Regions from separate parts of the Endozoicomonas sp. ALE010 genome, predicted to be linked through region 1. Evidence: predicted binding sites of a transcription regulator. Region 1 holds the regulator's gene; each other region holds the start of a gene.
The links. Region 1 encodes PhoB, which activates phosphate uptake and scavenging genes when phosphate is short. Its sites were predicted from a motif close to TGTCATANNNNTGTCANA; they were not measured.

Region 1 (3,260 bases):
AAGTTTTATTCGCTCTGAATAAAAAAGGGTCTTGCAGACCCTTTTTTATTTTCTATTTTGGCAAATACGGCGTTAATATCACCATTTCCGGAAAGATCGTGTTCAACCGGCATGCTATACGTTGACGACGTTGGCTTGCTTGATTCTCGACAGGGGAAAGTGACATATAAAACGACTGCCTTTTCCCGGATGACTACTGATACTGATACGACCTTCATGCCTTAATAACACATGTTTTACAATCGCCAGTCCAAGACCGGTCCCCCCTGTGGCATGACTGCGGCTCTTATCCACCCGATAAAAACGCTCAGTCAGTCTTGGAATATGAACGGGGTCAATGCCAACACCATTGTCCTGAACCATCAGGTGTCCACCTTCCTGATCCTGCCACCACTTCACCTGCACCTTTCCTCCAGACGGGGTATAGCGGATAGCGTTATAAACCAGGTTAGAAAAGGCACTGCGCAGCTCCACGGCATCACCCGTTAATAAGGCATCATCGTCGCATTCAAGTTGTAACTGGTGCTGATTTTCACCGCTCAATGCTTTGGCGTCGTTAACGATACCTGCAAGCAGAGACTTAAGCGTCACTGACTGACTTATTCTTTCCGGTTCCGTCGCTTCAAGCCGTGAAAGTAACAAAAGATCCTCAATCAGTCGCTGCATTCTGGTTGCCTGCTCCTGCATTTGACCAAGGGCACGATTAAAGATGGGCGGTGTATCCGGATTCATTGCTATACCGTCACTCATGGTCTCCAGGTAACCGGAAATCACGGTTAGAGGTGTTCTCAATTCATGGGAAACATTGGCAACAAAATCGGTTCTCATGATTTCAAGCTGATGCAACCGGCTGACATCCCTGACCAATAGAAGTCGATTGCCCTGCCCATAAACGGTAATGGCTATTTGAAGCTGTCGGCTCTCATGCACCGGTGAATCGATCTTAATGGGCTCTTTGCCGTGGCTATTGTTCATATAGCGGGCAAATTTTGGATTTCTGACCAGGTTTGTCAGGAGCTGTCCCTGGTCATCGGGCATTTGCAGGCCCAGTAACTCTCCGGCGGCACGGTTCCACCACTCAAGGGAACCATTCTGGTCGGCCATGACGATTCCGTCGTTTAATGCTGCCGTTGAATCCTGTATGCGTTCTATCACGCTGGCAAGTCGCTGTTTTGAGCGGTTGTGTTTGCGCTGAATTCTATAAATACCGTCAAAGATCTCACCCCATACGCCTGTGCTTTCCGGGGGATCCAGCTCTTTGTGGGCAGCCTTATCAAGCCATATCAGCAATCGGTGCAGTTGCTGGTGGCTCCAGAGAAGGTAGAATAATGTGGCAAGAAAAAGCCCCAGAAAAATCCGGTCCGCCAGCCAGCCGACCAGCAGCCCGATGGCAAGCATTGACACTATTCGACCAGTAAACCAGGATCGGGCAGAGGTGGTCACAGGCAGTTCCGCAGTTTGTTGAGCTTATGGTGATTGATCCTGACCATCATTCTTATGTCATCAGGTGGTGATGAGGAAAACGTCACTGAAGCCATTTTCATTGAATTCCAGCATTCTACGCTTTAGTGGAAAAACGGTAGCCAGTACCTCTGACGGTTTGAATGTAATTCTCATAGCCACTGCCCAGCGCTTTTCTCAGGCGGCGAATATGGACATCCACCGTTCTCTCTTCAACATACACATTGCCACCCCAGACCTGGTCAAGCAACTGCCCACGGGAATAGGCTCGCTCCTGATGAGTCAGGAAGAACTGCAGCAGCCGGTATTCCGTTGGCCCCATTTCGGCCGGGTTGCCATCAATACTGACCCGGTGGCTGACAGGGTCCAGTTCCAGTCCTTTGACGACGATAGCCGACTGTTCGTCCATTCCATGAGTTCTGCGCAGTACGGCCTTAAGTCGGGCAGCGAGCTCGCGGGGGGAGAAAGGCTTGGTGATGTAATCATCCGCACCGGTTTCCAGCCCCTGGATTTTATGGTCTTCTTCCCCTTTGGCGGTCAACATAATGATCGGAATTTCTGCTGTCAGCTGGTCACGCTTAAGTCGTCTGGCCAGTTCGATACCCGAGATATCCGGTAGCATCCAGTCCAGAAGGATCAAATCGGGTCGGTTATCCACCACCAGTGAGTGCGCCTGCTTTGCATCAGCTGCTTCCAGGCACTGATAACCAGCCATTTCCAGCGCCATAGCGACCATTTCCCTGATGGGTGCTTCATCATCCACAATTAGAATTGTTTTGCCAGACATGAGAATACCCCGGGGTTGAATGAGAGAAGATTGCTTTGGTAACCGTTTATCTTTATGACAGGTATTACAGCGAGGGAATGTTACAGAAAAATGACGTTGATGAAAATTTGATGGACTTTTTGCGGGTTGTCCAACCCATGAGTTACTGTTTTCCCGTCGTTGAAGTGATAAAGGGGAGGTGAAGGTTGAGCGCTTTCGGCTCAACCTTCAAATTCAGGTGTTTCAGTCAGTCATCACAGAGAACAGACCAGACCGAGAAATATGGCGGCACCAACCCAATGATTAGAAAGAAAGGCTTTGAAACAAGGATCCCTTTCACGGTTGCGGGTTAACCATTGCTGGTGGGTAAAACCTGCGGCGGCGGCAACAAGGCTGACATAGAATGGCCAGGCTAATTCCAGCTGTAAACCCAGCATCAGCAGGGCTATCAGGGTAAACGTCTGAAAACAGGCAATAATCAGATTATCCATTTCGCCAAATAAAATGGCGGTGGACTTAATGCCGATCTGCAGATCATCATCTCGGTCCACCATGGCATACTGGGTATCGTAGGCGACAGTCCATAACAGATTGGCGATAAACAACAGCCATGTCTGAGTGGTCAGTGTGTCGGCCTCGGCGGCAAATGCCATGGGGATGGACCAGCCAAATGCGGCACCCAATACCACTTGCGGCAGATACGTGTGTCGTTTGGCAAAAGGGTAGGCTGAGGCGAGTAGCAGGGCGGCAAAGGAGAGATAGATGGTCAGGGCATTGGTGGTCAACACCAGGAGAAAGGCCACGAAAAACAGGCTGGCGGCGTATATCAGGGCTTCTTTCGGGGTTATCTTTCCGGTCACCAACGGACGTTGCCGGGTTCGTTTTACATGACCATCAAAATGTCGGTCAGCATAGTCATTAACAACACAGCCAGCGCTGCGGGTCAGCACCACCCCAAGAATGAAAACCACCAGATTACCAACAGAGGGTATGCCTTCGGCCGCGAGCCAGAGCGCCCAGAGTGTTGGCCATA
Region 2 (3,260 bases), on a different contig from region 1:
CTCGAAATCATTGTTTGATGCCGAGGACTGCCAGATGTAATCCGGCTGATTGTAAGACTCATACCAGACTTTACCCCACAGGGCAGACCAGGATATTTCCGGGTGCTCATTGTCGATTTTCAGGAATTGCGTCTCACCCTGGCTGGCCAGAATCAGATAATTGCCTCTTGGCGCTACGGCCATTTGATCTATTCGACCCGCAGCCAATGGCTCCACCAGCAGAGAACGGTTTGCCGTGGTGTAATACAAACCGACCTGACCCTTCACATCCAACGCCAGAAAGCCTTTGCGCCGATGCTCCGGAACAATCTTGTCGATGGGGTCACTGCCGAGGCTGAAAGAACGAATATTGTGCAAATTCAGACGGCCATCTTCACGAACCATAAACCACTGGGCGATATTGCCTTCTGAGTCACCCACCAGCAGGGACACCCCGCCCAACAGAAACGTCATCGCGGTAACGTCCACTCCCTTAGCGGTCAGATTGAGCGTCTCATGGATATAGGGACGGTCAATATCGCTGATATTGATCACCGTCAGTTGATTGCTGCCGCTGAGGACATAAAGCCAGGTTTGTTCCGGATCAATCAGCAACTGGCGGATATCCAGGCCACCCTGCGCAGAAAGTCCGCTGATCACCGGCAGGGCGACGGACTGCTGCTCAACAGTGACGGACTCGGTTAAAAAATCCGCTTCCTTATGGACAACCTCCATCACCAGCTGGTTATTGCTGCTGGCGGCCATCAACAGCTTTTCCTCACCGTCACTGATGGCCAGTTGTGCAACCGGAGCCGAAAAGTCCTTGATGGCAAAAGGCTGCCGCTCATAGGGGTAGCTGACTTCTGGTGTGATCTTCCGGCGGTCGTCTGGCCAGGTAATCCTGTAGCCCTGATCGAACAGTATGACCTCACCGTTTGTGAGACCGGCCGCCATCAGATTGGAACCGGCAGCATCCCTGACCACCCTGACCACCTCACTGCCCGCAGGTATTGGCAGCAACTCATTCTGTAGCCATTCACCGGTTTGGGTGGAGAAAAAACGCAGATTACCGGAAGCCTCTGCTTGCATGGCCACTTCGGCCTGCTCTTCAACGGCGAGAAATATCGGTGCTTTTTTCGTAGCAACTGGCTCATCAACAAAAGTCAGGGCCGATGGGTATGAAGCAACCCGGGTAATCTCAGCGCGGTTAAATAGCGGCAGGACCTCGTAGAGGAGGTAAAAGAAAATCAGGAGAATCGCCACAATCACGCCAAGACCTCCGGAGGCAACCCCCCAGCGGGCGAGACGGTCTTTCAAGAAGCGCAGGGAACGATATTTTTTTAGTGCCGGTGTATTGAAATCAATACCCGGGCTGTTATCCATCGAATTTTGATACATGGCGCAAGTCTGATTAAATCATGCCCGTAACTTACAGAATCAATATGACAGTAATGTGACACCGGGAAAAAATCATTGCCCGGGCCAACAGATCATTGTAATTTAGTTGCTGCCAATAACGGCTGTAAGCCTGAATTACCGAGCTTACAGACCTGTTGAAAGTGCATCATGATCAGAGAAAATAACGATGTTACCCAGAAATCTGCTAACAATACCCGGTACTGACACCCAATCAGAACAGTGTAGCTCTGCCCTTCCCATGATCCCTTCCCTGCATGCCCACCGACACCATCATCACCATTGAACGGCTGATTCGCCCCTGATCGAATACATTTACTTTTATCGCCTGAGCTTCTAGCCTCAATGTGTAATATATTAATTTACAACTAGAAAATAGAGCTCAAGGCACAACCAATCAAGGAATGCGACAGCTCCTGACGAGCTCTACACTGATCTGCTATAGACTGATCTGTTATAGATCGTGCTTTGGATAATGCTGTGGATTGAAGTATCGCAAACCGCTTATAACTCAAAAGAACACAAAACTGGATTACTATGAACGCTGTCATTTTGGCTGTTGCCATCATGCTGACCTTGAGTGTCTTGCGTGTAAACGTTGTACTTGCCCTTTTTTTCGGGGCTATTGGTGGAGGTCTTGCTGGTGGACTGGGGTTTGATGCCACACTGTCCGCTTTTGCCGAAGGGTTGGGGGGTGGTGCCAGCATCGCCATCAGCTACGGTATGCTGGGTGCCTTTGCCATGGCTATATCCGCATCCGGGATTCCCCAGTGGCTGGCCGATCGAATTATTCAGAGGGTAGCCAAGACCCACAAAACAGCTGGCCTGAGGATCTCGATCCTCGGAAGCATTCTGCTGATGGCCTTTGCCTCCCAGAATGTGGTCCCTGTGCATATCGCCTTTATTCCTATTCTGATCCCACCGCTACTGGGTGTTTTCAGCTCCTTACAGCTGGACCGCAGGGCGGTAGCAAGCACCCTGTCGTTTGGTCTGATCGCCACCTATATGCTGGTTCCCATTGGTTTCGGCAATATCTACCTGACCCAGATCCTGGCGGGCAACCTCAACGATAATGGCTTGAACATTGACCCTGACCTGATGCCATCAGCCATGGCTCTACCGGTACTCGGCATGTTTATTGGTCTGCTTGTGGCTGTGTTCTGGACTTACCGTAAACCCCGCCACTACCACATTGCAGAGAGCGCCCTGAAAACCGCTAAGGAAGAGCTGCCATCCATGGAGCCAAAGGCCGTGCTGATTACCCTGGTATCCATTGCGGCGGCACTCGGCGTGCAACTGTTCACCGACTCCATGGCCATGGGTGCAGCCACAGGCTTTATGATGATGATCCTCGGCGGCATTGTGCACTGGCGGGAAGCGGATGATGTCTTTGCCCGGGGTGTAAGAATGATGGCCCTGTGTGGATTTATCATGATCTCTGCCTCTGGCTTTGCCGAAGTACTCAGGACAACCGGGGATATTCCTGCCCTGGTGGCCATGGTTGAAGAGCTGGTTTATGGCAGCAAGGCACTGGCCGCATTGCTGATGCTGCTTGTTGGATTGATGATCACCATGGGCATTGGTTCTTCCTTCTCAACCATTCCCATTATTGCCACACTTTATGTCCCACTGGCACTGGCCCTTGGCTTTTCACCTCTGGCAACCGCTGCGCTTGTTGGTGCATCCGGCGCGCTGGGTGATGCAGGCTCTCCAGCCTCCGACTCCACTATTGGTCCAACCGCCGGGCTGGATGTGGATGGCCAGCACGACCATATCCGTGACACCGTTATTCCAACGTTTATGCACTACAACATTCCCATGATCCTGTTTGCCTGGATCGCGGCAATGATTCTGTAATTAATGCG
Region 3 (3,260 bases), on a different contig from region 1:
AATCTGACCATGGCGGTTATCTTCCCGGGGATTGGCGGCATTGGTATGCTGATCCTCTTTTTGGCCCCGGTGCTTATTATTGGTCAGCGTGACATAGACTTCCCGGGTCTGCGGATGCACGGCAACCCATTCCGGGCGGTCCATGGTTGTGGCCCCCAGAATATCCGCAGCACGACGGGCGTGTACCAGCACATCGGCCTGACTGGTAAAACCATTGCGACGGGTCAGGCCGTTGTGGCCAAACACCAGTGGCCGCCACTCACCACGGCCATCATCATGGAACACCGCCACATAAAGAGTGCCATGATCCAGAATATCCCGGTTGGCCGCTGGATTACCGGGTTTATAGGCCTGATCCGGCACAAACTTATACACGTATTCGCCGCGGGTATCGTCGCCAAAATAGAATGCCATACGACCATCATCACCCAGCGAAAGTGTTGAACACTCTCTGACCAGTCGTCCCATGGAGGTGCGCTTTTTCGGGGTGCTGTCCGGTGAAAAAGGGTCAATTTCCACTACCCAGCCAAAACGGTTGGGTTCGTTAACATAACCGCCATGAGGGGCATGGTGATCAGGTGTCGCATTAAAACGGGGTTCTACTGACTCCCAGGCATAGTATTTACTGTTCTTGTCCTGGGCCACACCATACCGCTGGTGGGCTGGGCGTTGCTGATAATCTTCAGCATCACGGTTAACAAAGTAGTTCTTCCAGTTCTCTTCACAGGTGAGATAAGTCCCCCAGGGTGTTACGCCCATGGCGCAGTTATTCAAAGTGCCCAGCACCTCAAGACCAGCAGGGTCTGCCACGGTTTTCAGAAAATCAGTACCGGCCACTTCACCGGTCAGATCCATGGGGGTAAACCCGGTGATCCTGCGGTTATAGCGGGAATCCTTGACTTGCTGCCAGTGACCATCGGACTGCTTGCGAACTTCGATAATACTGACACCGTGGGCCGCCATCTCCTTCTTCACTTCATGCGCCGGGCGCTGTTTAAATCCCTGCGGGTTTTCAGTGATGGTCAGACCGTTGGGGTGAAGCGTAGGATTAATGTACTCATGATTCATGACCAGCAGGCCATGGTCGTCCGGCTGGTCCGCAAATGGGAAGAACCAGATCCCATCGTGATTCTGGCCTGCCTGCTTCATCTGCTCCCGCCAGCTGTTGCTGCCATCTGGCCGCCAGGGTCTGGCACCTTTCTCTACCGGGTCACCCCATGAAAAAAAGACGCTGGCCGTATAGCCTTCAGGCACATTGATGGCATCGAACATGGGGTCCTGCTCAATGGGAATGGGCTTGAATCCGATGTCCGCCCGCCGCAGGTTTCCAACAGTACTGCCACCCAGAGCATTATGACTCTGCCCGGTCGTGCCCATACAGCCAGCCAGAAAGCCTGCCATGGCCAGACCCAGGCCACCTTTCATAAAGTTCCGCCGACTTTTTTCTACCACGTCATCCAGGGTACTGTTGCCAGAGAAGTTATCTGGCTGATCATCCAGCGACTCCAGCTGTTCATGAAAATCACGATGGTTCTGTAACTTTGAAGATCCGGCTTCCATGATTATCCCTCATCGTTAAGTAAACACACTGTTATTGAAAGAATGATTTGCTGAGAGATTAGGCGATGACTGTTACAGATTTATTGCTATCAAGTTTCAATTAGATGAAAAAAGCTCTGCAAGAAAACGGAGCAAATTGTGGAGAGAAAGTCAGCCGAAACGGTTGCTACCTATCCGGGAAAGACAGATAGCATCAGGCTATTTCAGGAAGGTACTACTTCAAATTTTATCTCAGCATCTTTTTCCAGCCGCTCAATAAGCCGATCACCAAATAACGTGGATGTTGTCCAGAAACCGCCCTCCCTCCCGCTCTTCTGCTGCTTATCGTGGAAGTCCAGGGCCAATCCTGCAGCCACCTGCCCCAGCATTCTGGCGGTAGAGCCATACCCCGGATCGCCCTGGCCAACAACACGGGTGCGAATTTCCTGGCCATCTGCTGTTTTGCCCAGAAAGCGAATATCATAAAACCCGGTTTTCTGGGCTTCGGGAGAAGGTCCCTCACCCGGTTTGGGCAACACAAATCGCTCCATAAACCAGCGGGTTGGCTTAATCACCATGGACAGCATAAACAGACCCAGTCCGCCAACCAGGGCGGAAGACTGTAAACGACCTTTAAAACCAGCCCCCATCAGCATGGCTTCGCTGTACCTGAAATCCCTGCCATAAGGAAATTCAGCCAATGCATTGGAACGAAGGACCACCCGGGAATTAATGCCAGCCATAATGAAAGGTGCCAGCCACGCCCCAAAGCCGGAATCATACGTCGGTGTTTTAACAACTTCCTGTCTGGCCTTCAAGCTTTCATTGTCAGGGCAGAGCAGATAAGGGTTGGCCAACTGTCGGCGTAATGCCGGGTTGTTTGCCGCCTCACGGGTGAGGTTAGTTATACTGGCCAGCGTGCCACCGGATATACCACCTCTGGCGGCTTTCACCCGCATGCTGATATCTGAACAGAATGAACCCAAAACTTCCCTGGCTTTTTTCTGGGTAAAGTACACGCCCAAATCAGAAGGTATTGAGTCAAAGCCACTGCAATGAACAATGCGTGCACCGCTGTTGCGTGCCGTTTCCTCATACCGGTCCAACATCTGTCGGATCCATTGCACCTCTCCGGTCAGGTCGCAATAATCAGTACCACTTTCTGCACAAGTCTTGACCAGTGATTCGCCGTAAAGTGCATAAGGTCCCACTGTCGAAACAATGACCCGGGTTTGCTGGCACAATGCTTTCAATGAAGTCTCATCAGCAGCGTCAGCCAGCAGCACAGGTAGCTCAGGCTGTTGTAAGTTCTGCTTTAATTGAGCCAGTTTCGCTTGAGAGCGCCCTGCTATCGCCCAGTTAAGGCGTTCCTGGTCATTGTCGTTAAATCTATCAACCAGGTACTGGCAAAGTAGTTGTCCAACGAAGCTGGTCGCCCCGAATACAATCACATCAAATTGATTATTCATAAACTCAGGAGATCTCTGTACTTTGTCGTTTTTATAAGAGACATACAGCCTACAGAATTGAGTATAAAAATGGAAAAGATAAAAGAGATATAGTCAAGGACCATCCACTCGATAACGCCGGACAGATTATCATTTTGAACTTATGAGCCATGAATGGGTCTCTTTATGATCATTTAAATCAAACTAAAATAGTTGGTTGACTTTATGAATCCAGGTTTTCCTCACGAGACAAGCAGTATTTATTACCCGACA

Region 2: a site for PhoB is predicted at 1,421-1,438, ahead of ACO6UY_RS16120 (ABC transporter permease subunit). Genes of this name have one in related genera too.
Region 3: a site for PhoB is predicted at 1,653-1,670, ahead of ACO6UY_RS13395 (PhoX family protein). Genes of this name have one in related genera too.

The regions. Positions count from the first base shown of each region.
Region 1 is NZ_JBLYNV010000047.1:40,572-43,831, forward strand. Features, by position in the region: gene ACO6UY_RS17595 (H-NS family nucleoid-associated regulatory protein) at 1-2, shown strand, start outside; gene phoR (phosphate regulon sensor histidine kinase PhoR) at 115-1,443, opposite strand; gene phoB (phosphate regulon transcriptional regulator PhoB) at 1,559-2,248, opposite strand; gene ubiA (4-hydroxybenzoate octaprenyltransferase) at 2,482-3,260, opposite strand, start outside.
Region 2 is NZ_JBLYNV010000041.1:10,272-13,531, forward strand. Features, by position in the region: gene ACO6UY_RS16120 (ABC transporter permease subunit) at 1-1,377, opposite strand, end outside; gene ACO6UY_RS16125 (Na+/H+ antiporter family protein) at 1,933-3,252, shown strand.
Region 3 is NZ_JBLYNV010000029.1:36,647-39,906, forward strand. Features, by position in the region: gene ACO6UY_RS13395 (PhoX family protein) at 1-1,560, opposite strand, end outside; gene ACO6UY_RS13400 (saccharopine dehydrogenase family protein) at 1,764-3,008, opposite strand; gene ACO6UY_RS13405 (hypothetical protein) at 3,213-3,260, shown strand, end outside.